4 regions of the Diaphorobacter sp. ED-3 genome follow, and region 1 is predicted to be linked to each of the others. Evidence: predicted binding sites of a transcription regulator. Region 1 holds the regulator's gene; each other region holds the start of a gene.
What was found. Region 1 encodes FNR, which switches genes on or off when oxygen is low (the NO sensors DNR and NnrR bind a similar motif). Its sites were predicted from a motif close to TTGATNNNNATCAA; they were not measured.
Positions count from the first base shown of each region.

Region 2: a site for FNR is predicted at 3,545-3,558, ahead of PCQ86_RS09855 (type IV pili methyl-accepting chemotaxis transducer N-terminal domain-containing protein). Genes of this name have one in related genera too.
Region 3: a site for FNR is predicted at 2,121-2,134, ahead of PCQ86_RS14115 (FeoA family protein). Genes of this name have one in related genera too.
Region 4: a site for FNR is predicted at 2,898-2,911, ahead of ubiM (5-demethoxyubiquinol-8 5-hydroxylase UbiM). Genes of this name have one in related genera too.

Region 1 covers NZ_CP115182.1:1,234,565-1,239,843, reverse strand. Annotated here, with positions in the region: gene PCQ86_RS06035 (sulfite exporter TauE/SafE family protein) at 1-438, opposite strand, end outside; gene hemN (oxygen-independent coproporphyrinogen III oxidase) at 442-1,824, opposite strand; gene fnr (fumarate/nitrate reduction transcriptional regulator Fnr) at 1,996-2,739, shown strand; gene PCQ86_RS06020 (hypothetical protein) at 2,780-3,067, opposite strand; gene PCQ86_RS06015 (FixH family protein) at 3,144-3,422, opposite strand; gene ccoG (cytochrome c oxidase accessory protein CcoG) at 3,484-4,926, opposite strand; gene ccoP (cytochrome-c oxidase, cbb3-type subunit III) at 5,011-5,279, opposite strand, start outside.
Region 2 covers NZ_CP115182.1:1,988,644-1,993,922, forward strand. Annotated here, with positions in the region: gene PCQ86_RS09835 (thioredoxin family protein) at 1-192, opposite strand, end outside; gene moeA (molybdopterin molybdotransferase MoeA) at 275-1,633, opposite strand; gene mobA (molybdenum cofactor guanylyltransferase MobA) at 1,660-2,295, opposite strand; gene moaA (GTP 3',8-cyclase MoaA) at 2,356-3,492, opposite strand; gene PCQ86_RS09855 (type IV pili methyl-accepting chemotaxis transducer N-terminal domain-containing protein) at 3,638-4,480, shown strand; gene PCQ86_RS09860 (DUF2889 domain-containing protein) at 4,893-5,279, opposite strand, start outside.
Region 3 covers NZ_CP115182.1:2,891,124-2,896,402, reverse strand. Annotated here, with positions in the region: gene kynU (kynureninase) at 1-426, opposite strand, end outside; gene kynB (arylformamidase) at 500-1,171, opposite strand; gene PCQ86_RS14125 (Lrp/AsnC family transcriptional regulator) at 1,266-1,733, shown strand; gene PCQ86_RS14120 (YkgJ family cysteine cluster protein) at 1,752-2,078, opposite strand; gene PCQ86_RS14115 (FeoA family protein) at 2,196-2,489, shown strand; gene feoB (ferrous iron transporter B) at 2,486-4,387, shown strand; gene PCQ86_RS14105 (hypothetical protein) at 4,412-4,609, shown strand; gene PCQ86_RS14100 (YkgJ family cysteine cluster protein) at 4,740-5,090, opposite strand; gene PCQ86_RS14095 (hypothetical protein) at 5,234-5,279, opposite strand, start outside.
Region 4 covers NZ_CP115182.1:159,393-164,671, reverse strand. Annotated here, with positions in the region: gene PCQ86_RS00815 (LysR family transcriptional regulator) at 1-332, shown strand, start outside; gene PCQ86_RS00810 (acetoacetate--CoA ligase) at 366-2,453, opposite strand; gene PCQ86_RS00805 (DUF6139 family protein) at 2,567-2,806, opposite strand; gene ubiM (5-demethoxyubiquinol-8 5-hydroxylase UbiM) at 2,979-4,259, shown strand; gene PCQ86_RS00795 (amidohydrolase family protein) at 4,401-5,279, shown strand, end outside.

The DNA of each region.
Region 1 (5,279 bases):
GGCCACACCCGCGGTCAGGAGCCCGCCAGGCCGAGAGACCAAGGGCTTGACCTTCGCCCAGGCAGCACGCCCCGCCCGCTCAACCCACAAGGGCTGCTGCGCTTGCACCATCATCATCCCGCCCCACGCGAGGATGAGCACGTGCATCAGCGTCCAAAGGGGGCGCAATGCCGAGGTGCTTTGCCCCAGCCATGCGAGTTGCTCCATAGCCAGCGCAACCACCGCCCCTGCGGCGCCGTAGCCAATCAGGCGCCCCACGTGAAACTGCGCTACCCGTTGGAGGATTCCGCGGCGGGACGCCCATTGAATGGTGTGGGTGGCGTCCGGCGTGCCACCCAGCCCCGTAAGCGCCGCGCAGGGAACAGAACACATCGCCAAACAGTGAGCCCCTCCCATCAGCCCCATCAGGAAGGCCGTCGTGGCCAGCGCCCACAGCATGGATCAAATAATCCGGGAAAAGCGAGCGCGGTTACGGTCAGCCTGCAGATACTTGTCGAACACCATGGCCACGCCGCGCACGAAATACCATCCCATGGGCGTGACTTCAACGCCCTCATCACTGATTTTCACCAAGCCCTGAGCCGCCATTTCTTGCAGTTGCTGTAATTCCGCATCGAAATAACTGCGGAAATCAATCAGCCAGGACTGTTCCAACGGCTCAAACAGTAATTCACCTTGGCACATCAACGCCATGATGACTGCGCGACGCACCAAGTCGTCCTTGGTCAACGCCAGCCCGCGCACCACAGGCAAATGCCCCTGGTTAATGCAGTCGTAATACTCGTCCAGCGTTTTCACATTTTGACTGTAAGTAGCGCCCACGCGCCCGATGGCAGAAACGCCCAGACCAATCAGGTCGCAATCGGGCTGCGTGCTATAGCCTTGGAAATTGCGGTGCAGCCTGCCTTGCCGCTTGGCCACCGCCAGCGCATCGTCTGGCAGAGCGAAATGGTCCATGCCCACGTAGACGTAGCCGGCTTCCTGGAACACATCAAGTGACCGGGCCAACATGGACACCTTGGCCGAAGCCATGGGCAACTCGGCCGTGATGATGCGTCGCTGCGACTTGAAGCGTTCTGGCAAGTGAGCGTACGCATACAGCGCGATCCGGTCTGGCCGCAACTCGGCTACCTGCTCCAAGGTGCGATCAAACGACTCCGGTGTCTGGCGCGGCAGCCCGTAGATCAAATCCACGTTCACCGATTCAAACCCGAGCTTCCGAGCCGCATCGACCAACGCGAACACCTTTTCGGCAGGCTGAATGCGGTGCACGGCCTTTTGTACTTCAGGGTCGAAATCCTGCACGCCAAAGCTCAGGCGATTGAAACCCAGCTCCGCCAACAATCCCAGCCGCGCTTCATCCACGGTCCGGGGGTCCACTTCTATGGAGTACTCCCCCCCAGGAACAAGGACGAAACTGCGCCTCAGCATGCCCATCAGTTCGCGCAAACCGTCATCCGTCAGGAAAGTAGGCGTGCCTCCGCCGAAATGCAGCTGGCTCACATGCTGACCCACACCGCAGTGCGCCGTATGCAGGTCGATTTCACGGCTGAGGTAACGCAAGTAGACCTCTGCCCGCTCCGGATGCCGGGTAATGATTTTGTTACACGCGCAGTAATAGCACAGCGATTCACAAAACGGGATGTGGACATAAAGCGACAACGGCATCGCCTTGGCTACCGACCCCACGCGACGCTGCTGCAGCGCAAGGATGTATTCCCGCTCGCCAAAGGCCTCGACAAAACGATCAGCAGTCGGATAAGAGGTGTAGCGCGGCCCTGGGACGTCAAAGCGACGCAGGAGCTCTGTTGTAACAACGGTCATGACGGGATTCCTTGCACTTTCATATCACTGTGCCGTAGAGTCCCCCATGAGTCCTTGACGTTGATCAAGCGCCCATGAGGTCCTTGTGGCGACAATTTGACTTCGGCTCAAAGTCGTCCGGCGGCCTACGGCATTCCATGTCTCCCAGCCGTTCAGAGGTAAGCTCAAGCCATGAACAGGGTTCCCATGCATACGAATCTCCAGACCATCAAAGTTGCCTGCTCAAACTGCAATCTGCGTGAGCTGTGCATGCCCGTGGGTCTGGACGACCAGCAACTCAAGCGCATCGATGACATTGTTGCTGTACGACGCAAGATCAAGCGTGGCGGCACGCTTTTCCGGAACGGTGAACCCTTCACATCCCTTTTTGCCATCCGCACCGGATTCTTCAAGACCTGTGTCGCCACCGAAGACGGTCGCGATCAAGTGACGGGTTTTCAAATGGCTGGCGAGATCATCGGCCTGGATGGCATCGTGAGTGACCGCCACACCTGCGATGCGGTAGCGCTTGAAGACGCCGAAGTATGCGTCATGCCTTTCGATCGTATTGAAGAGTTGTCGCGCGAAGTAACGGCATTACAGCACCATGTGCACAAGATCATGAGCCGCGAGATTGTTCGCGAGCATGGGGTCATGCTGTTGCTGGGGAGTATGCGTGCCGAGGAACGCCTTGCCGCATTCCTGTTGAATCTCGTACAACGCTTGCATGCCCGGGGTTTCTCACAATCCGAATTGGTGCTGCGCATGACACGCGAAGAGATCGGCAGCTACCTGGGATTGAAACTGGAAACCGTCAGCCGCACGTTTTCCAAGTTCGTGGAAGAAGGTATTGTGGAAGTAAAACAGCGCCATGTGCGCATCGTCGATACCGATGCGCTGAAGCGCATTGTCAACAGCCAGCAAGCCTGCCATTAAGCCTGGGTTTTTGCTGATTCATAACTGATCGGCGGAAAGATCAGGAAACGTATTTGGCGCAATCAGCCGGCCGCGCCCCTTTGGGCACGGGGCAGCGATTCAACTCAAAGGGCGAGAGTGACAACAGCGTCGTCAATGCGCTGGAAGCCATGAGTACGAACCAGAACGTGAAGAAGGCGATGGTATACACACCTTCGCGCGAGAGATGCAGGGGTTGATCAAACCACTGCAGCGCTTCTGGATCCACGAAGGCGAACACCACCATTTCCATGACGCCCGCCATCAAAAAGGCCGGCCACGCGATCCACATCAATCGTTGCATCCACATTCGCCCATCTCCTAGCAGGTGTAGTTGACAGCCTAGCATCTGTTCTCCGGCATGCAAAGAGGACTCGCCCTGCCGGTCAACGCGGTTGGTCCTCCAGCGGAGTAGCTGCATGGTTGCGCCCCTTCATGGCAGGCGTCATGTCGCCTCCTGACTCCTTCAGGGTCTCGTTGATGTTCAACCCCCGTTGGTAATAGTCTTCCGCGATGACGGGGTCGGGTTGGCTCACGGCCAGCCAGAGGGTCACGAAGCCCGCAATGATGACAATCACCGGCCCCGCGATGACAAGCCAGACATGGCCAAACGTCCACCAAGGCTTTCCTGCGTCTTCCAGATTCATGGGGAAATTACTCGGCATTTATACCAACTCCTCGCTCATTTATGAGCACAGCTTGTTCATTTGCATTCCACGACCGCCTTCAGCGGGGTACAAGGAACACGGATTTCTCTGCCACTTGGGCTTTATCACCCTGCGCTTGAATATCGAAATACACCGTATGCGATCCAGGAGATGCTGAGCCATACGGAATTTGAAGACGGACAACCACCCATCGGGATTCCGCCGGTCCAATGTCAATTACGGTCTCGGACGCCACTTCCAGCCCTTCCATACCGTGGGCGCTGATGGTGTAGCGCTGCGCCCCCTCCGTGGCGTTCATGATCTGCAGCCGGTAGATATTTTCCAGCTTGCCTCCCGCCACGATGCGCGAGAGCGCAGCGCGGTCGCGCACGATGTCCACCTTCAACGGCGTGCGTACCACCAAGCTGGCCAGCATGCCAATGCACAACACCACCAGCACCGCTGAATAGAACAACACACGGGGTCGCAGCACGCGTTTGAGCATTTGCGATTGGGTCCAGTGGTTCTTGACGCCGTTCTGCGTCGAGAAGCGAATCAGCCCGCGCGGATACTTCATCTTATCCATCACGGTATTGCAAGCGTCCACGCAGAGACCGCAACCAATGCATTCGTATTGCAGTCCGTTGCGAATATCGATACCCGTTGGGCAGACCTGGACACACAGCGTGCAATCGATGCAGTCACCCAGTCCCGCAGCTTTGTGATCTACGGTCTTGTTACGGGGCCCGCGAGGCTCGCCGCGCTCGGGATCGTAAGAGACGACCAGCGTGTCCCTGTCGAACATTGCGCTTTGGAAACGCGCATAAGGGCACATGTATTTGCACACCTGCTCGCGCAGGAATCCTGCGTTGCCGTACGTGGCCAACCCATAGAAGATCACCCAGAATATCTGCCACCCTCCTTGCAGGGCCAGCAACTCTTCCCCCAGCTCGCGAATCGGAACGAAATAGCCCACGAAGGTGAAGCCGGTCCAGAACGCGACCGCAATCCAAATGGCTTGCTTGACAGTTTTTTTCCAGATCTTCTCAAATGTCCACGGACCATTGTCCAGGCGCATACGGGCACTGCGGTCGCCTTCGACTTTGTGCTCGATCCACATGAACATTTCCGTGTATACGGTCTGGGGACAGGAGAAGCCGCACCACAGGCGTCCCGCCACTGCGGTAAACAGAAAAAGCGACAGCGCGGAAATAATCAGCAAACCCGTCAGATAAATGAAGTCCTGCGGGTAAAGCACCAAACCAAAAATATAGAAACGGCGTGCTCCGAGGTCAAAGAGCACCATTTGGCGCTGGCCCCACTCCAGCCATGGCAGGCCATAGAAAACCAGCTGTGTCAGAAACACCATCGCCCAACGCCAACGGGCGAACACTCCACTTATCGAGCGTGGATAAATTTTCTTTTGCGCCTCATAGAGCGAAATGACCTCGGTCTGCGAACTTTCGGCCCCCACTGGCGTGATAGGAATCACCTTACGGGGCTGACCTTCGGCTGGCTTCATGGTGGAATCTCAAAAAGGAAGTGCAACTTCCAAAACGCAAAACGGCCGGCGCCCCTCGACGGGGAGCCGGCCGCACAGGGAGCATCAGCGCGGGGCGCCGGCCTTATTGGACAAACCCCAGACGTATGCCGTCAACACCTTGATCTGTGCATCGGTCAACTTGCCCGCTTGGGCAGGCATCTCGTTGGTCTTGCCATTGTTGATCATAGCGGTGATGGCAGCTTCGCCCCAGCCATGCAGCCAGATGTCATCCGTCAGATTAGGGGCACCCAGGGCCACATTGCCCTTGCCGTCCATCCCGTGGCATGCAGCGCACGCAGTGAACTTCGACTTGCCCAGAGACGCCTTCAGGG
Region 2 (5,279 bases), 750 kb from region 1:
CTGGCCGGGGCCGTCCTCCACCTTGACGTGGCGCACATCGTCCCGGTCTTCGAGGGCCTGCTCGATGAGCGGCTGGGCGCGCTGGCAGTGGCCGCACCAGGGCGTACCGAACTCCAGCACGGTGGGGCCCAGCCACTGGTCCACCGTTTCACGCGAAGGCGGCTGAGCGAGATGGGTGGCGGCAAACGGCATGGCGGCTCCTGCAAGGATGGCGATGGGGGCAGGGTAGGGCTGCGGCGCACGCGGCCAAGCCGGCCGCCGCTGCGCGGGCGTGTCAGATCACGCCGTCAAACATCATCACATCGACCATGTCGCCAGGTGCCACGTTGCCCTGGCCGTGGTGCAGCACGATGAGGCCGTTGGCTTGCACCATGGAACTGAGCACCCCTGAGCCCTGGTTGCCCGTGGTGCGCACCTGCAGCGTGCCGTCCGCGGCCGTGGTGACCAGGCCGCGCTGGTATTCGGTGCGGCCGGGTTTCTTACGCATGGCCTCGGTGCTGACGGCGCGCAGCAGCGGCGGTGCGCTGCGCGTGCAGCCCATCATGCGCAGCAGCGCGGGGCGGACGAAAGCCAAGAAGGTGACCATCACCGCCACAGGATTGCCTGGCAGGCCGAACAGCACGCTGCTGCCGTCTGCACTCTGAATGCTTCCATTTTGATAGCTGTTAACGCTTGATGGAAGAGCGTTAGGATCGGATTTGGCTTGTAATTCGCGCCGAAGGCGGCCCACCGCCATCGGCCGGCCCGGGCGCATGGCGATGCGCCAGAACGCCACGTCGCCCAGCTGCTTCATCATGGTGCGCGTGTGGTCGGCCTCGCCCACGCTCACACCGCCGCTGGTAATGATGGCGTCGGCCTCGGCGGCCGCACGGCGGAAGGCGGCTTCCAGCAGTGTGGGCTCGTCGCGCACCACACCCAGGTCGATCACCTGGACGCCCAGACGTGTCAGCAGGCCAAAGACCGTGTAGCGGTTGCTGTCGTACACCGCGCCCTCGCGCGGTGGCTCGCCCAGGCTGAGGATCTCGTCGCCCGTGGAGAAATAGGCCACGCGCACCCGGCGGTATACCGTCACTGTTTTTAGACCCAAACTGGCCACCAGGCCAATAGCAGCAGGCGCTAGAAGCTCTCCTTTTGATAGCGCTACGCGGCCTTGCATGAGGTCTTCCCCCAGCAGGCGGCGGTTGTCGCCGCGGCGCAGCACGTCGGGTGCAATGCGGATGTGGCCGTCGGGCTCGGCGGTGGTGAACTCCTGCGGCACCACGGTGTCCAGCCCTGTCGGCATGATGGCGCCGGTCATGATCTTCACGCACTCGCCTGCGGCCACGGTGCCGGTCCAGGCGGCGCCGGCAAAGGCTGTGGAGCCGACCGGGCGCAGCACCAGCGGTTGGCCGGGCTGCAGTTGGGCGCCGTCGAAGGCGTAGCCGTCCATGGCCGAATTGTCGTGCGGCGGCACGCTGACGGGCGAGACCACGTCCCGCGCCAGCACGCGGCCCAGGGCGTCGAAGATGCCGACTTCTTCGGTGCTGGTGACGGGCGCGACCAGGCGCTCCAGGAAGGTGTTCACATCGGCGGCACGCAGTGCCTGCGGGTCGTAGCCCTGCAACTCGGCGGCGATCTGGTCAATGGTTTTCATGCGGTACGGGCAAAGAGGGTTGCAGCTCAGCGGTGGCCCAGGCCTTCCAGGGCGTGCAGCTCGGCCAGAGTGTTGGCGTTGTAGAAAGCATGCGGGTCGTCTCCCGGCTGGTCGAACGGAACCACGGCGCAGGCGTGCTGTTCGGTCCAGCGGTCGATTTTGCGCCCGCCGCCCTGCGTGAAGCGCACCAGGCTCTCCAGCAGCGTCACGCGCAGCAGGCAAAACACCGGCTGGGTGCGCACGCGCACGGTGCCATCGCGCTCGTCGGCCTCGGGTGCCGCTGCCATGGCAATGTCGGCGCCCTCGCGCATGGCGGCCTGGGCCAGGCGTGCGGCAAGGTCTGGCGGGAACAGCGGTGTGTCGCAGGGCACGGTGAGCAGCCAAGGGGTCTCGCAGCGCTCCAGCCCTGTGAGAAAGCCCGCCAGCGGGCCTGCGTAGTCGGCAAGGCCATCAGGCCACACCGGCACTCCGAATGATTCATAGGCCGCCAGGTTGCGGTTGGCGTTGATCATCACGTCGCCCACTTGCGGCTGCAGCCGCATCAGCGTGTGCAGTGCCAGGGGCAGGCCGCGGAAGTTCTGCAGGCCTTTGTCCACCCCGCCCATGCGGGAGCCGCGGCCGCCGGCGAGGATGAGACCTGTGATGTCGTGGGTGTCGATCATGGGAAAGAAGAAGGGTGGTGAACGGCGCGCCGGGGCAGGTCCCTGCGGCGCGGCGGCGGCTCAGCCGCCGATGTAGCTCATCTCGATGCGCCGCTGGCCGCTGCCCGTCTCGGGTGGCAGGCTGGCACGCAGCTCGGAATAGCGGTCGCCGCGCCCCTGCCAGATGTGGGCGATGGCGGCGCTGATCTGCGCGTCGCTGGCATTGCCGCGCAGCAGGCTGCGCAGGTCCCAGCCTTGCGAGGCAAACAGGCACAGGTACAGCCGACCCTCCATGGACAGGCGCGCGCGGTTGCAGTCGCCGCAGAAGGCCTGCGTGACGCTGCTGATCACGCCCACTTCGCCCAAGCGCGGGTCGTGGCGACCGTCGGGGCCGGCGTAGCCCCAGCGCTTGGCGGTCTCGCCGGGGGACTGCGCGGCCAGCGGCACCAGCGGCAGCTCGGCCTGCAGCCGCGCGATGACTTCGGCGGAGGGCAGCACCTCATCCATGCGCCAGCCGTTGGTGGCGCCCACGTCCATGTATTCGATGAAGCGCAGTGTGATGCCGGTGCCGCGAAAGTGGCGCGCCATCGCCGGGATCTCGTGGTCGTTGGTGCCGCGCTTGACCACCATGTTGACCTTGATGTGCTCCAGGCCCGCCGCCTGCGCGGCCTCGATACCGGCGAGCACGTCGGCCACCGGAAAGTCCACGTCGTTCATGCGGCGGAACACGTCGTCCTGCAGGCTGTCCAGGCTCACGGTGACGCGCCGCAGGCCCGCGGCCTTGAGGGCGCGCGCCTTGCGCGCCAGCAGCGATCCATTGGTGGTCAGCGTGAGGTCGGGCACGCGGCCCTCCAGCGTGCGCAGTTCCGCCAACTGGGCAACCAGGTTCTCCAGGTCCTTGCGCAGCAGCGGCTCGCCGCCGGTGAGGCGGATCTTGCGCACGCCATGCGCCATGAACAGGCGCGCCAGCCGCGTGATCTCTTCAAAGCTCAGCAGGTCGCTGTGCGGCAGGTAGCGGTAGTGCTTGTCGAACACTTCCTTGGGCATGCAGTAGCCGCAGCGGAAGTTGCAGCGGTCCGTCACGCTGATGCGCAGGTCGCGCAAGGGACGGGAGAGCGTGTCCTGCAGCAGTCCGGTAGCGGGTGCCGCGGCCAGGAGCGCGGGGGGCTGCAGCACCTTGCTGCGCTGATCCACGAGGGGAATGACACGTTCAGCCATAGCGAAATTGTGCCCCATCGGCGTCGTAGGGGTATGGCGGCTGCCCGCTAAATTGATGTTGATCAATCTGCTGTCACGGCAGCGACATGAGGTGCCTTTGACCAGTGTCATAGGGGCGCGGGAGGGCGATTTGAGAATACGGCGCATGCAGAACCAACGCCCAGTCCCCACCCCTCCCTCCGTCGCCGCCTGCCGGCGCGGCCGCCGCACCGCTGTGCGCGCGCTGGCCACCGTGTTGCTGGTGCCGGCCCTGCCGCTGTCGGCCCAGGCGCGCATGGCCCTGGCCACGGCCATCAACCGCACGGCGCGCTTTCGGGCGCTGTCCCAGCGCACGGCCAAGGTCTACGGCCAGCTGTACCTGAACGTGGGTGCCGCGCGCGCCCGCGATGCGCTGGAACACACCCGCCGGCAGGTGCATTCCGGCTTCGAGGACATGGACCGCCAGAGCTGGCCGCCCGAGGTGGCGCGGCTGCTGGCGGACGTGCGCCGCAACGCGGACCGCCTGGACGCGCTCACGGCCCAGGCGCCGACGAAGGAGGGCTTTCAGGCCGTGTCGGCCCAGGCTGACCAGATGCTGGCTGCCGCCAACACCACCACCGAGGCCCTCGAGCGCCTGGCCCAGGCGCCCACGGCACGCCTGGTCAACACCGCCGGGCGCCAGCGCATGCTGTCGCAGCGCCTGGCCAAGAACTATGAGCTGTTGGCCGCCGGCCTTGACAGCCGCACGGTGCGCGAGCAGATGACGGGCGACGCCGATGAGTTCCAGCGTGCCCTCGCGCAGTTGAACAAGGCGCCTATCTCCACCCCTGCCATCCGCTCGGCACTGGAACTGGGCCAGGCGCAGTGGGTGTTTTTCGAGGCCGCCCTCAAGCGCCAGCCAGACCCGCGCGGCCTGGAAAACGTGGCCACCACCAGCGAGCGCCTGCTGGAGGTTACGGACAGCTTGACTTCGCTGTACGAGGTGGCCCTGCAGGACGTGCTGGGCTGACCCCTGCGGGCACAAGAGCAACTGCGTGTCTCATCGGCGCGGCGCCCGACTGCGCCGCCTTTCCCGGGGGAGGGAAGGCCGACGTGGCTGGGCTGGTTGCGCCGCTGGGCAGCAGCTGTGGCGCGCGGGACACGGCCCTGGCTCGACCGCCCCAGCCGCGCGCCCCCGGCGGATGTGCCACGCCACTCTCCACTCTCTTTACTAACCAGGGGCTGGCTAACCAGGGGTTGGCGCAGGCCGTCCGTCGGGCCGAGCCGTTCAAGCGCTATTCAGCCTCCGCGAGTGGCGGCATGGTGAACCTGAGCCGCGCGCCTGCACATGCGGTCGATCTAAATCAGGCCTATGGGCAAAAAGTGCCTCTAGCGCCCGTGTAGAAAGCGCGGGCAGCTATTGAATCGGGAGCGATTGCCGATCAGGCTGCCTTCGGCGTGCGCGGCGCGCGGCCGTAGAACTGCGGGTAGTGCTCCTTCACTCCTTGACCGCTGAAGTCCCAACCCGTGCACTGGCCCAAGTGGCGCGGCGGCTCGTCGCCTTCATTCTGGAATGCGGCGTGAATCGTCTGGAACGTGGCCGTGGCCAGGTTGAACAGCAGTTCCCGCAGATGGGTGCAACCGGCCACGCCGCCCAGGTGGGTCTGGATGGACTGGCGCCAGCCGCGCGCCATGCTGCAGCCCACCATCGCCTGCAGGGCGCGCTGCGCTTGTGTGCAGCCCGCCAGGGGGTGGGCATCCATGGCGGATTCGATGGCGCGCACCACCAGGTCGCGGTCCACGGTGACGCGCAGCCACAGGTGGTGGAT
Region 3 (5,279 bases), 1.7 Mb from region 1:
CTCCTGGCACACGGACTGGGCGATGTACAGGTCGGTGGGGAAGTTGCTGCGCTCGCTGACGAGCTGGGTGCGACCGGGATGGTCCGCGCGGGCCACGCGCGCGGCAGCCGACAGCACCTTGTACAGGTTGACCGAGGCGGTGTCGGTGAACACCACCTGGTCCGGCCCTGCACCGATCCAGGGGGCGAACTGGTTGCCCAGGCGCTGCGGCATGCTGACCCAGCCAGCCTTGTTCCACGAGGTGATGAGGTCCTGTCCCCATTCCTGCTGCACTACATGGGCCACGCGCGCCGGCGTGGCGCGGGGCAGGGCGCCCAGAGAATTGCCGTCCAGGTAGATCACGTCCTCGGGCAGGCTGAAATGGTCGCGCAGGCTGCGCAGCGGGTCCTGCGCATCGCGTGTGCGGCACTCTTGCAAGGTAGTCATGTGGTTTGTGCTATTAATAAAGTAGCTGTTAGCGCTTGCTGCATGAGCGTTAGAGGCTAAAACGGCTTAATAGTCATGCGCGCGGCGGCAGCGCACGCAGCACGGCGCGCACGGGCGATGCGTCGGCCGTGGTGAGCTTGAGCGGCAGTGCGATGAGTTCGTAGTCGCCCTCGGGCACATCGTCCAGCACCAGGTTCTCCAGCACGCGCAGGCCACGCCGGCGGATCACCTGGTGGCTGAGCAGCGGCTTGCTGCCGGCGGGGTCGATGCTGGCGGTGTCGATGCCCACGAGCACTACGCCGGCGTCGGCCAGGCGCTCGATGGTGTCGGGCGCGTAGGCCGTGAGGCCCGCGTCCCAGCGGTCCACGGGCATGCGGGCGTAGGTGCGCACCAGCACCCGCGGCGGCAAAGTGCCCGTCATTGCATGGGCAATGTGGGGCCATTCGATGAGCGGCCCACAGTCCAGCGCATGCACCACGCGGCAGGGGCCGATGAAGGCTTCCAGCGGCAGGGCGCCGATGGCTGCGCCGTCCGCTGCGTAGTGCAGGGGCGCGTCAGCGTGCGTGCCCACGTGGGGCGAGAGCGTGAGTGCACTCACGTTCACCGGGCAGCCGGGGCCCAGTGTGGCGCTCCACTGCTGCTGGTAGGGTGTATCGCCCGGGAACACCGGGCTACCCGCATGCACGGGGGCAGAGATGTCCCACAGCGCGGGCGATGGCGTGGAGGTGGCGGTCATGCCGCGCATGCTATGCGCGGCGGAGGGGTGGGTAAATGGTTTATCCCTGATGGGTGACTCATTTGGATAATCCATTCTCACAGAGACATTTTTGGGTTAAATCATGCAAGCCGAGATCGACCGTACCGACCGCCAGCTGCTGCGCGCGCTGCAGGACAACGCCCGCCTGACCTCCGGCGAACTGGCCGAAATGGCGCACCTGTCGCAGTCGCCCTGCTGGCGGCGCGTGAAGCGGCTGGAGGACGCCGGGGTAGTGCGCGGCTACCACGCGCAGCTGGACCGGCGTGCGGTGGGGCTGGGTGTGATGGCTTTCGTGATGGTGGGCATCGACCACCAGACGGAGGCGCTGTCCGTGGCGTTCGAGGAGGCGGTGTGCGCCATTCCCGAGGTGGTGCTGTTCCACGGCATCTCGGGCCCCGCGGACTTCCTGCTGGTGGTCGTGACGACCGACCTGGACGCGTATTCCGAGCTGCTGCAGCGGCGCCTGCACCGCCTGCCCGGCGTGCGCCAGGTACAGACCTATTTTTCGCTGCAGGAGTTCAAGGGGCGCATCGGCGGGTTGCCCGTGTGAAAGCGGGTCCTGCGGCGTTCAGAGCACCAGCCCGTCCAGTGCCGGCAGATGGTGGCGCTGGCGGGCGCGGTTGCAGGCAGCGCTGCCGGCTTCGAATTCGCGGCAGGGCGAGGGGCGCCACTCGTAGATGCCGCAGGCCGCGCGCAGGCCCACCTGGCCCGTGAGGGCCGAGCAGCGCGGCTGCGCATGGTCCGTGCCCCGCATGCGTGCAGTGTGGTCCGTGACCGGCACCACCAGCCCATCGGGAACGCAGCCGCCCAGCTCCTCCGTCTCATGTACCGAGAAGTCCACGCGAAAGCTGGCGCAGCAGGCGCCACAGGTCAGGCAGGGGTGAAGAGTGGTCATGGCGTACGTCGCAGGGGGTGCCATTGTGACGCGCCACAGGTCCTGATGTGCATCAATCCAGCAGCGTGCAGTTCCATTAGAATGAGAATTACTTTTATTCATTGACTGCAATACAACATGCTTCACACGGGGAATGACGCCGCGCAGCCGCGGGGGCTGGATACCTTGCCGCATGGCGTGCCGGCCACGGTTGCCGGGCTGCTGCCAGCGCAGGATGGCCGGTCGCAGGCCATGGTGCTGCGCCTGATGGAGATCGGTTTCCTGCCCGGCGAGCCCGTGCGCGTGATTGCCCGGGGCTTTCCCGCGGCCGACCCCCTGGCCGTTCGCGTGGGCCAGGCCACTTTTGCCCTGCGCCGCCATGAGGCGGCCCTGGTGCAGGTGCGCGTGGATGCGCTGGAGGCCGCGGCATGAGCACGGCGGCATCTCCCCTGCACATCGCGCTGCTGGGCAACCCCAACTGCGGCAAGACGGCGCTGTTCAATGTGCTGACCGGCGCACGCCAGAAGGTGGCCAACTACGCGGGCGTCACCGTGGAGCGCAAGGAAGGCCTGTTCACCACCGCCAGCGGCCGGCGCGTGCGCGTGTTGGACCTGCCCGGCGCCTACAGCCTGCACGCGCAGAGCCTGGACGAGGCCGTCACCCGCGATGTGGTCACCGGCCGCCGCCCAGGAGAGGCCATGCCCGAGCTGCTGGTCTGCGTGACCGATGCCACGCACCTGCGCCTGAACCTGCGCCTGGTGTTGGAGGCGCGCGACCTGGGCCTGCCCATGGTGCTGGTGCTGAACATGAGTGATATGGCACAGCAGCAGGGCATCCAGATCGACCGCGAAGTCCTGGCGCGCGAACTGGGCCTGCCCGTGGTGACCACCGTGGGCGTGCGCGCCGACGGGGCGCGCGAGCTGCTGCAGTGGCTGGACACGGCCACCCCGCAGGCCGCCCGCGGCGCCGCCGTGGGCACGCAGGCGCCACCGCCCGTCAATGCGCTGGAGGAAGACCGCCCGCAGCGCGTGCAGCAATTGCACCAGGAAGTGCGCCGCATCATGGGGCTGGCCGTGCGCGAGCCCGCGCTGCGCCTGCAGCGCGACGACCGCATCGACGCCGTGGTGCTGCACCCGCTGTGGGGCACGCTGCTGCTGGCGGTGACGCTGTTCCTGATGTTCCAGGCCGTGTTCAGCTGGGCAGAGGTGCCCATGGGCTGGATCGAAGGCGCCACGGCCGCCGTGGCCGAATGGCTGAACGCCCACATGGCCGAGGGGCCGCTGCGCAGCCTGCTGGCCGACGGCGTGATCGCCGGCGCAGGCGGGGTGCTGGTGTTCCTGCCGCAGATCCTGATCCTGTTCTTCTTCATCCTGGCGCTGGAGGAATCCGGCTACCTGCCGCGCGCGGCCTTCCTGCTGGACCGGGTAATGGGCACCGTCGGCCTGTCGGGACGCTCGTTCATCCCGCTGCTGTCCAGCTTCGCTTGCGCGGTGCCGGGCATCATGGCCACGCGCTCCATTCCGGACTGGCGCGACCGGCTCGTCACCATCCTCATCGCGCCGCTGATGACCTGTTCGGCCCGCCTGCCGGTGTACGCGCTGCTCATCGCGGCCTTCATTCCTGATCGCACGGTGGCGGGGCTGTTCAACCTGCAGGGGCTGGTGCTGTTCGCGCTGTACCTGGGCGGCATCGTGAGCGCCATGGCCGTGGCGGCCGTTGCGCGGCTCGCGCGGCGCGGCGACGGCGCCACGCCGCTGCTGATGGAGCTGCCCGCCTATCGCTGGCCCAGCGTGCGCAACCTGGCGCTGGGGCTGTGGGAGCGCGCGGGCATCTTCCTGCGCCGCGTGGGCGGCATCATCCTGCTGGTCACCATCCTGCTGTGGTTCCTGTCGTCGTACCCCGCGCCGCCGGCCGACGCCACGGGGCCGGCCATCGAATACAGCTTCGCCGGGCGCATCGGCGCGGCGCTGGAGGTGATCTTTGCGCCCATCGGCTTCAACTGGCAGATCAGCATCGCCCTGGTGCCCGGCATGGCCGCGCGCGAGGTGGCGGTGAGTGCTCTGGGCACGGTGTACGCGATTGCCGCTTCGGCCGACGACACGGCCGCGCAGCTCGCACCCATGCTGGCGGCGCAATGGTCGCTGGCCACGGCGCTGTCGCTGCTGGTGTGGTTCATCTTCGCGCCGCAGTGCGTCTCCACCATCGCCGCCGTGCGCCGCGAGACCAACGGCTGGCGCTGGCCGCTCGTCATGACGGGCTATCTCTTCGCACTGGCCTATGCGGCCAGCTTCATCACCTACCGCGTGGCCTTGGCGCTGGGCGGTGGTTGAAAACCGTCACCAAGGAGCAGAACCATGTGGCAAGACATTCTCACCGCCGTGATCGTGGCCGTGGCCGCCCTGGCGCTGCTGTGGCGCTGGCTGCCACAGCGCTGGCGCGCCCGCGCCGCGCGCGTGCATCCGGCACTGGCGCCCATGGCCAAGACCGGCAGCAGTTGCGGGGGCTGCAATGCCTGCGCCGGAGACCGCTGCGCGCCGGCACGCAAGCCCTGAAGCCGGGACAGCCCGGTCGCGGGCCTAAAAGCATAGCTGCTGGCGCTTGTCAGGCAAAGGTTTCAGTATCAAAACTATCTGAAATCATTGCCTGGAAAGCGCCAGCAGCTCTTCTTTTTGAAGAACCACTTCAAGCGGCCTGCGGCCACTCCTGCGTGTCGCCATCCGTCAACGGCGGCAGGCCCAGCTTGGCGCGCGTGTCGTGGCAACCGTAGGAGGCGAACGGAAAGTCGCGGCACGGCTGGGGACGCTGGTCGTAGATGCCGCAGCCGATGCAGCCGTTGCCCAGGTCGGCCAGTGCCACGCAGCGCACGGGGTGGCGCTCGGTGCCGTTCATGCGGTAGCGGTTGCCTCCGGCCTCATGGGCCAGGGCGTCGGGCACGCGCCCGCCCATGGACTGCAGTTCATAGACGGAGAACTCCACGCGGTAGTTCTGGCAGCATGCACCGCAGTGCAGGCAGGGGTGGACGGGGACGGACATGCAGGTTCCTCGGGTTCTGGTGCATCGGCAACGGGCCCCATCCCAGGTGCGACGCGCGGCTGGCACCGGGGATCGCGGGCGATCAGGGGGAGCGATGGGAGGGCGGGCATGCGCTGGGGCGCCTGCCGCGCAGAACCGGGCCGCTAGGTGTGGCCCTGGAGGAACTTCAGGTAGAAGGTATGAATGCGC
Region 4 (5,279 bases), 1.1 Mb from region 1:
TGCCCAGCCTCTCGGCCCTGGCCATGATGCGCTGCCAGTTCTCTGGCTTTTCGCCGCGCGTGGCGCAGGAGGCGATGCAGGTGCAGACCATCATGAGCCTGGTGGCTTCGGGCCTGGGCGTGGGCCTGGTGGCCAGCGTGGCGCGGCAGGTGGTGCCGCGCGGCGTGAAATGCCTGGCGCTCACCGACAACCCGCCGGGCTTTCACGTGGGCATTGCGCTGGCGCGCCTGGCCAGCGGCACCAGCCGCGTGGTGGAGCGCTTCACCGAGCACGCGCTGCGCTTTGCCAGCGTGCCGCGCGTGGAAGGCGAGAACTGGGACAAACCGGGTTGAACCGCCCGTCCATCAAGCGCGAGCAGCTATCTTTTAAGCAACCGCCGTCGCACGGTGCCGCGCAAAGTCCACGTACCACGCCAGGCAGCCGGGGTTGGCCATGGCGTCCGGGTTGACCACCTTGTCCATCGGCTGGCCCAGCAGCAGCTTCTTGACGGGCAGCTCCTGCTTCTTGCCGCTCAGCGTGCGCGGCACCTCGGCCACCTGCACGATTTCGTCGGGCAGGAAGCGCGGGCTCAGGCTGGCGCGGATGGCGTCGTTGATCCGCGCGCGCAGGCCGTCGTCCAGCACCAGGCCGCTGCGCAGCACCACGAACAGCGGCATGTAGCTGGCGCGGCCCAGGTATTCCAGGTCCACGACCAGGCTGTCGAGCACCTCGGGCAGGGCCTCGACGGCGCTGTAGATCTCGCTCGTGCCCATGCGCAACCCGTGGCGATTGATGGTGGCGTCGCTGCGGCCGTAGATCACGCAGCCGGGGTGGGCGCTGGAGCCGATCTCGATCCAGTCGCCGTGGCGCCAGACGGCCCCGGCCTCGGGCCCCAGATCCCCGCCGCCGGGCCTGCGGCCATGCCCGGGCGGGTACATCTCGAAGTAGCTGGCGCGGTAGCGCGCGCCATCGGCGTCGCCCCACAGGAACAAGGGCATGGACGGGATGGGCTGGGTGCACACCAGTTCGCCCACGGCGTCCAGCACCGGGCGGCCCTGCTCGTCCCAGGCCTCGACGGCTGCGCCCAGCATGCGGCACTGCATGCGCCCGGGCGTTTGCGGCAGCTCGCGATTGCCGCCGATGAAGGCGCCCGCGAAGTCGGTGCCGCCGGAGATGTTGCACCACCAGACCTGAGGCACGCCCGCGCTGGCCAGGAGTTGCGATCCCCACCGCTGCACTTCGGCAGGCAGCGGCGACCCCGTGGAGCCCAGCACGCGGATCGCCGACAGATCGCCGCAGGCCGCAGGTGTGATCCCGGCCTTCATGCAGTGGCCGTAGAACGCGGCGCCAGCGCCGAAGAAGGTCACGCGCTCCTCGGCCGCCATGCGCCACAGCACTGTCCAGTCGGGCCGCTCCTTGCTGCCGCCGGGGTTGCCGTCGTACAGCACGCAGGTGGTGCCGCCCAGCAGGCCGCCGACCTGGGCGTTCCACATGATCCAGCCGGTGGAGCTGTACCAGTGGTAGCGCTCGCCCAGGGAGTTGGGCGCGTAGCTGCAGCCGATGTCGTTGTGCAGCACCGCCAGCTGCAGCATCACCAGCATCATGCCGCCATGGCCGTGCACGATGGGCTTGGGCAGGCCGGTGGTGCCGCTGGAATAGACGATCCACAGCGGGTGGTCGAACGGCAGCCACGCCGGTTCAAAGGCCGCAGTCTCTGCATCATTTCGGGCGATGACGCTTGCGTAGCAAGCGGTATCAGCTACTGTTTTTGAAGCATCCAGGTTGTTCACCAGCACCACGTGGCGCAGCGTGGGCAGTTGCGCGCGCAGTTCCGCCAGCACGTCGCAACGGTCATGGTCGCGCCCCCCATAGGTGACGCCGTCCACGGCCAACAGCACCGTCGGTGCGATCTGGCGGAAGCGGTCCAGCACCGCGTGCGTGCCCATGTCGGGCGCGCACAGGCTCCACACCGCGCCGATGCTGGCGCAGGCCAGGAAGGCGACGATGGTCTCGGGGATGTTGGGCAGGTAGGCTGCCACGCGATCGCCGGGCTGTACGCCTTGGGCCCTCATGTGCAGCGCCAGCGCCGCCACCTGCCGGCGCAGCGCGGGCCAGGACAGCTCGCGGCGCTCGCCGCGTTCGTTGCGGCCGATGAGGGCCGGCTGGCCCGCGGCCTGTGCGGCGCCCACATGGCGCAGCACCTGGCGCGCGTAGTTCACCTGCGCGCCGGGGAACCACTGCGCGCCGGGCATCACGTTCTTTGCGAGTACCGCGCGGTGCGGCGTGGGTGACTGCAGGTCGAAATAGTCCCAGACGCTCTGCCAGAAGGCGTCCAGATCGGTGGTGGACCAGCGCCAGAGCGCGTCGTAATCGTCAAAGCGCAGGCCGTGCTGCGCCTGCAGCCAATCCTGGTAGCGGCGTATCTGGGGCGCGTAAGGCGGGTGTGTTGGGGGGATGTTGTGGTGTGTCTCCATGCGCACAGCCTAGCGCGGTCGCTGCCTCCGTGCGCGCCACGCACGTGACAACTTGCCGGCCGCACCTTGCCGGCCGCACCTCGCCGGCGGCACCTGGCCGGCCGCACCTGGCCTCAGCGCCGCGGCTGCTCCGTCACGCTGGTGATGGCATAGCCCTTGTCGCGCAGCTGCCGTCCGGGCTCGGGAATACCAAGGTCGTTCCAGTGCGCCTGGGTTTCGTCCCGTTCCACGGCGCGGTGCTCGCAGTTCCAATCGGTATTGATGGCCTCCTGCGGTATGGGCTTGCCCTCGGGCACGGCCAGATGGGAATAACGCCCCTCGGCTTCGGATCGGCGGTAGATGTCCACGCGCATGTCGGGTCCTTTGCTTGCTGGTTGCAGGGTTCTCCACTGTAGTAAGACCATCGCCCGCCCGGCGTAGGAGGCGGCCGCATGGCCGCCGTGCTTGACGCAAGGCAAGATCGCCGCTTTCCGCCCTGCCGACAATTGCCCGCTGTTGCCACTGCCGGCGGCCTGTTTCTGAATCATGACAACACAAGACGTTTCCTCTCAGCGCAGCGACGTGCTCATCGTGGGTGCGGGGCCTGCCGGGCTGTCGCTGGCGGCCTCGCTGGCCCAGGCCGGCATGCAGGTGACGGTGCTGGAGCAGCAACCCGCTTCCACGCTGGCCGCGCCCCCGGCCGACGGGCGCGAGATCGCACTCACCCACCCCAGCGTGGCGACGCTGCAGCGCATCGGCAGCTGGCAGCGCCTGGCCGCGCACGAGATCGGCCTGCTGCGCGAGGCCCAGGTGCACGACGGCCCCGTGGGCCAGCGCGGGGCCATGCAGCTGCACGCAGGCGGCAGCGGCGTCCAGCATCTGGGCTGGATCGTGCCCAACCACGCGCTGCGCCGCACGGCCTACGAGGTAGCCGCGCACACGCCCGGCGTACGACTGGTCACCGAGGCGCGCGTCACGCGCGTGGCCGTCACGCCCGCACATGCCGAGCTGGAATACACCGCCACCCGCAACCTCGACGCAGCGCCCCAGCGTCTGCAGGCCCCGCTGCTGGTGGCGGCCGACAGCCGCTTTTCCGCCACACGGCGCCAGTTGGGCATTGGCGCAGCCATGCACGACTTCGGCCGCACGGTCATCGTCTGCCGCCTGCGCCACGAACTGCCGCACCACGAGGTCGCGCACGAGTGCTTCGGCTACGAGCAGACGCTGGCGATCCTGCCGCTGCCGGGCGACCTGGTCGATGGCGCGCCGATGTGCTCGGCCGTGGTCACCACCGGCGCGGCGCATGCGCAGGAGCTGCTGGCACTGCCCCCTGAGGCATTCGCCGCACGCGTACAAGCCCAGTTCAAGGACCGCCTGGGCGCCATGCGGCTGGTGGGCGAGCGCCACGCCTACCCGCTGGTCGCCGTGTATGCGCACCGCTTCGCCGCCGCGCGCTGCGCGCTGCTGGGTGACGCGGCCGTCGGCATGCACCCGGTGACGGCGCACGGGTTCAACCTGGGGCTGGCGGGTGTGGACAGCCTCACGCGCACTCTCACCCAGGCACGCGAGCGCGGCGCGGACATCGGCGCCGCCAGCGTGCTGGAGGGTTACGCGCGCGGCCATCACCGCCACGCCTGGCCGCTGTACCAGGGCACGAATGCCATCGTGCGCCTGTACACCGACGACCGGCCGCTGCCCCGCCTGCTGCGCCAGGCCGTACTGGCGGGCGCCAGCCGGCTGCCGCCGCTGAAGGCGGCCATCGTCAGCCAGCTCACGGGGCGGCGCCCGGCCTGGCCTACGGCGGCAGGCCACGCACAGCGGCCCTGATTCCCCTCCGGGGAGGGGCTGCGGCGCCGCCAGCGCGGCAGCCATAACGGCAGCTTATGGATGGGCACCCGCGCGCCACTCACGCGCGCGCACCCGGCTGCCTACAGTCGCGCCAACCCTTCCGCACAGGCGCCCATCCCCATGTCCGCTCACCCAGGCACACCGCCGCATCCGCACCCGCTTACGGCCCGCGCCGCCGCGCCCGTGGCGGTGGACAGCCATGCGCATGTCTTCCTCCAGCGCCTGCCGCTGGCCTCGGCGCGCCGCTATGCGCCGGCATTCGACGCCACGCCCGCCCAATACCTGGGCCTGCTGGACGCCCACGGCATCACGCACGGCGTGCTGGTGCAGCCGAGCTTCCTGGGCAACGACAACCGCTTCCTGCTGGACACGCTGCGCGCCCATCCCGGGCGCCTGCGCGGCGTGGTGATGACGGCCCCCGCGGCGGATGAGAAAGAACTCGCCAGCCTCGACGCCGCAGGCGTGGTCGGCGTGCGGCTGAACCTCATGGGCCAGCCGCTGCCGGACCTCGGCACGCCCGGCTGGCAGACCTTCCTGGCCCGCCTGAAGGCACTGGACTGGCACCTGGAGCTGCACCGCGAGGCGGCAGACCTGCCCGCGCTGCTGGACGCCGCACTGCCCGCCGGCTGCCGCATCGTGGTGGACCACTTCGGCCGGCCCCATGCCGCGCAGGCGGATGGCGACCCCGGCTTCGCCGCGCTGCTGCGCCGCGCCGCGTCGGGCCGCGTCTGGGTCAAGCTCTCCGCCGCCTACCGCAACGCACGCGGCGTGCCGCAGGCCGATGCCGAGGGCGCGCGCGCCTGCGCCCGCGCCTTGCTGGACGCCTTCGGGCCCGAGCGCCTCGTGTGGGGCAGCGACTGGCCCCACACGCAGCACCAGGACCAGGCCGACTACGCGCGCAGCCTGGGCGCGCTCGCCGACTGGGTGCCCGACGCCGCGCAGCGCCGCCGCATCCTCGGCGCAACGGCCGCCGAGCTGTTCCGCATTCCCCCCGCCATC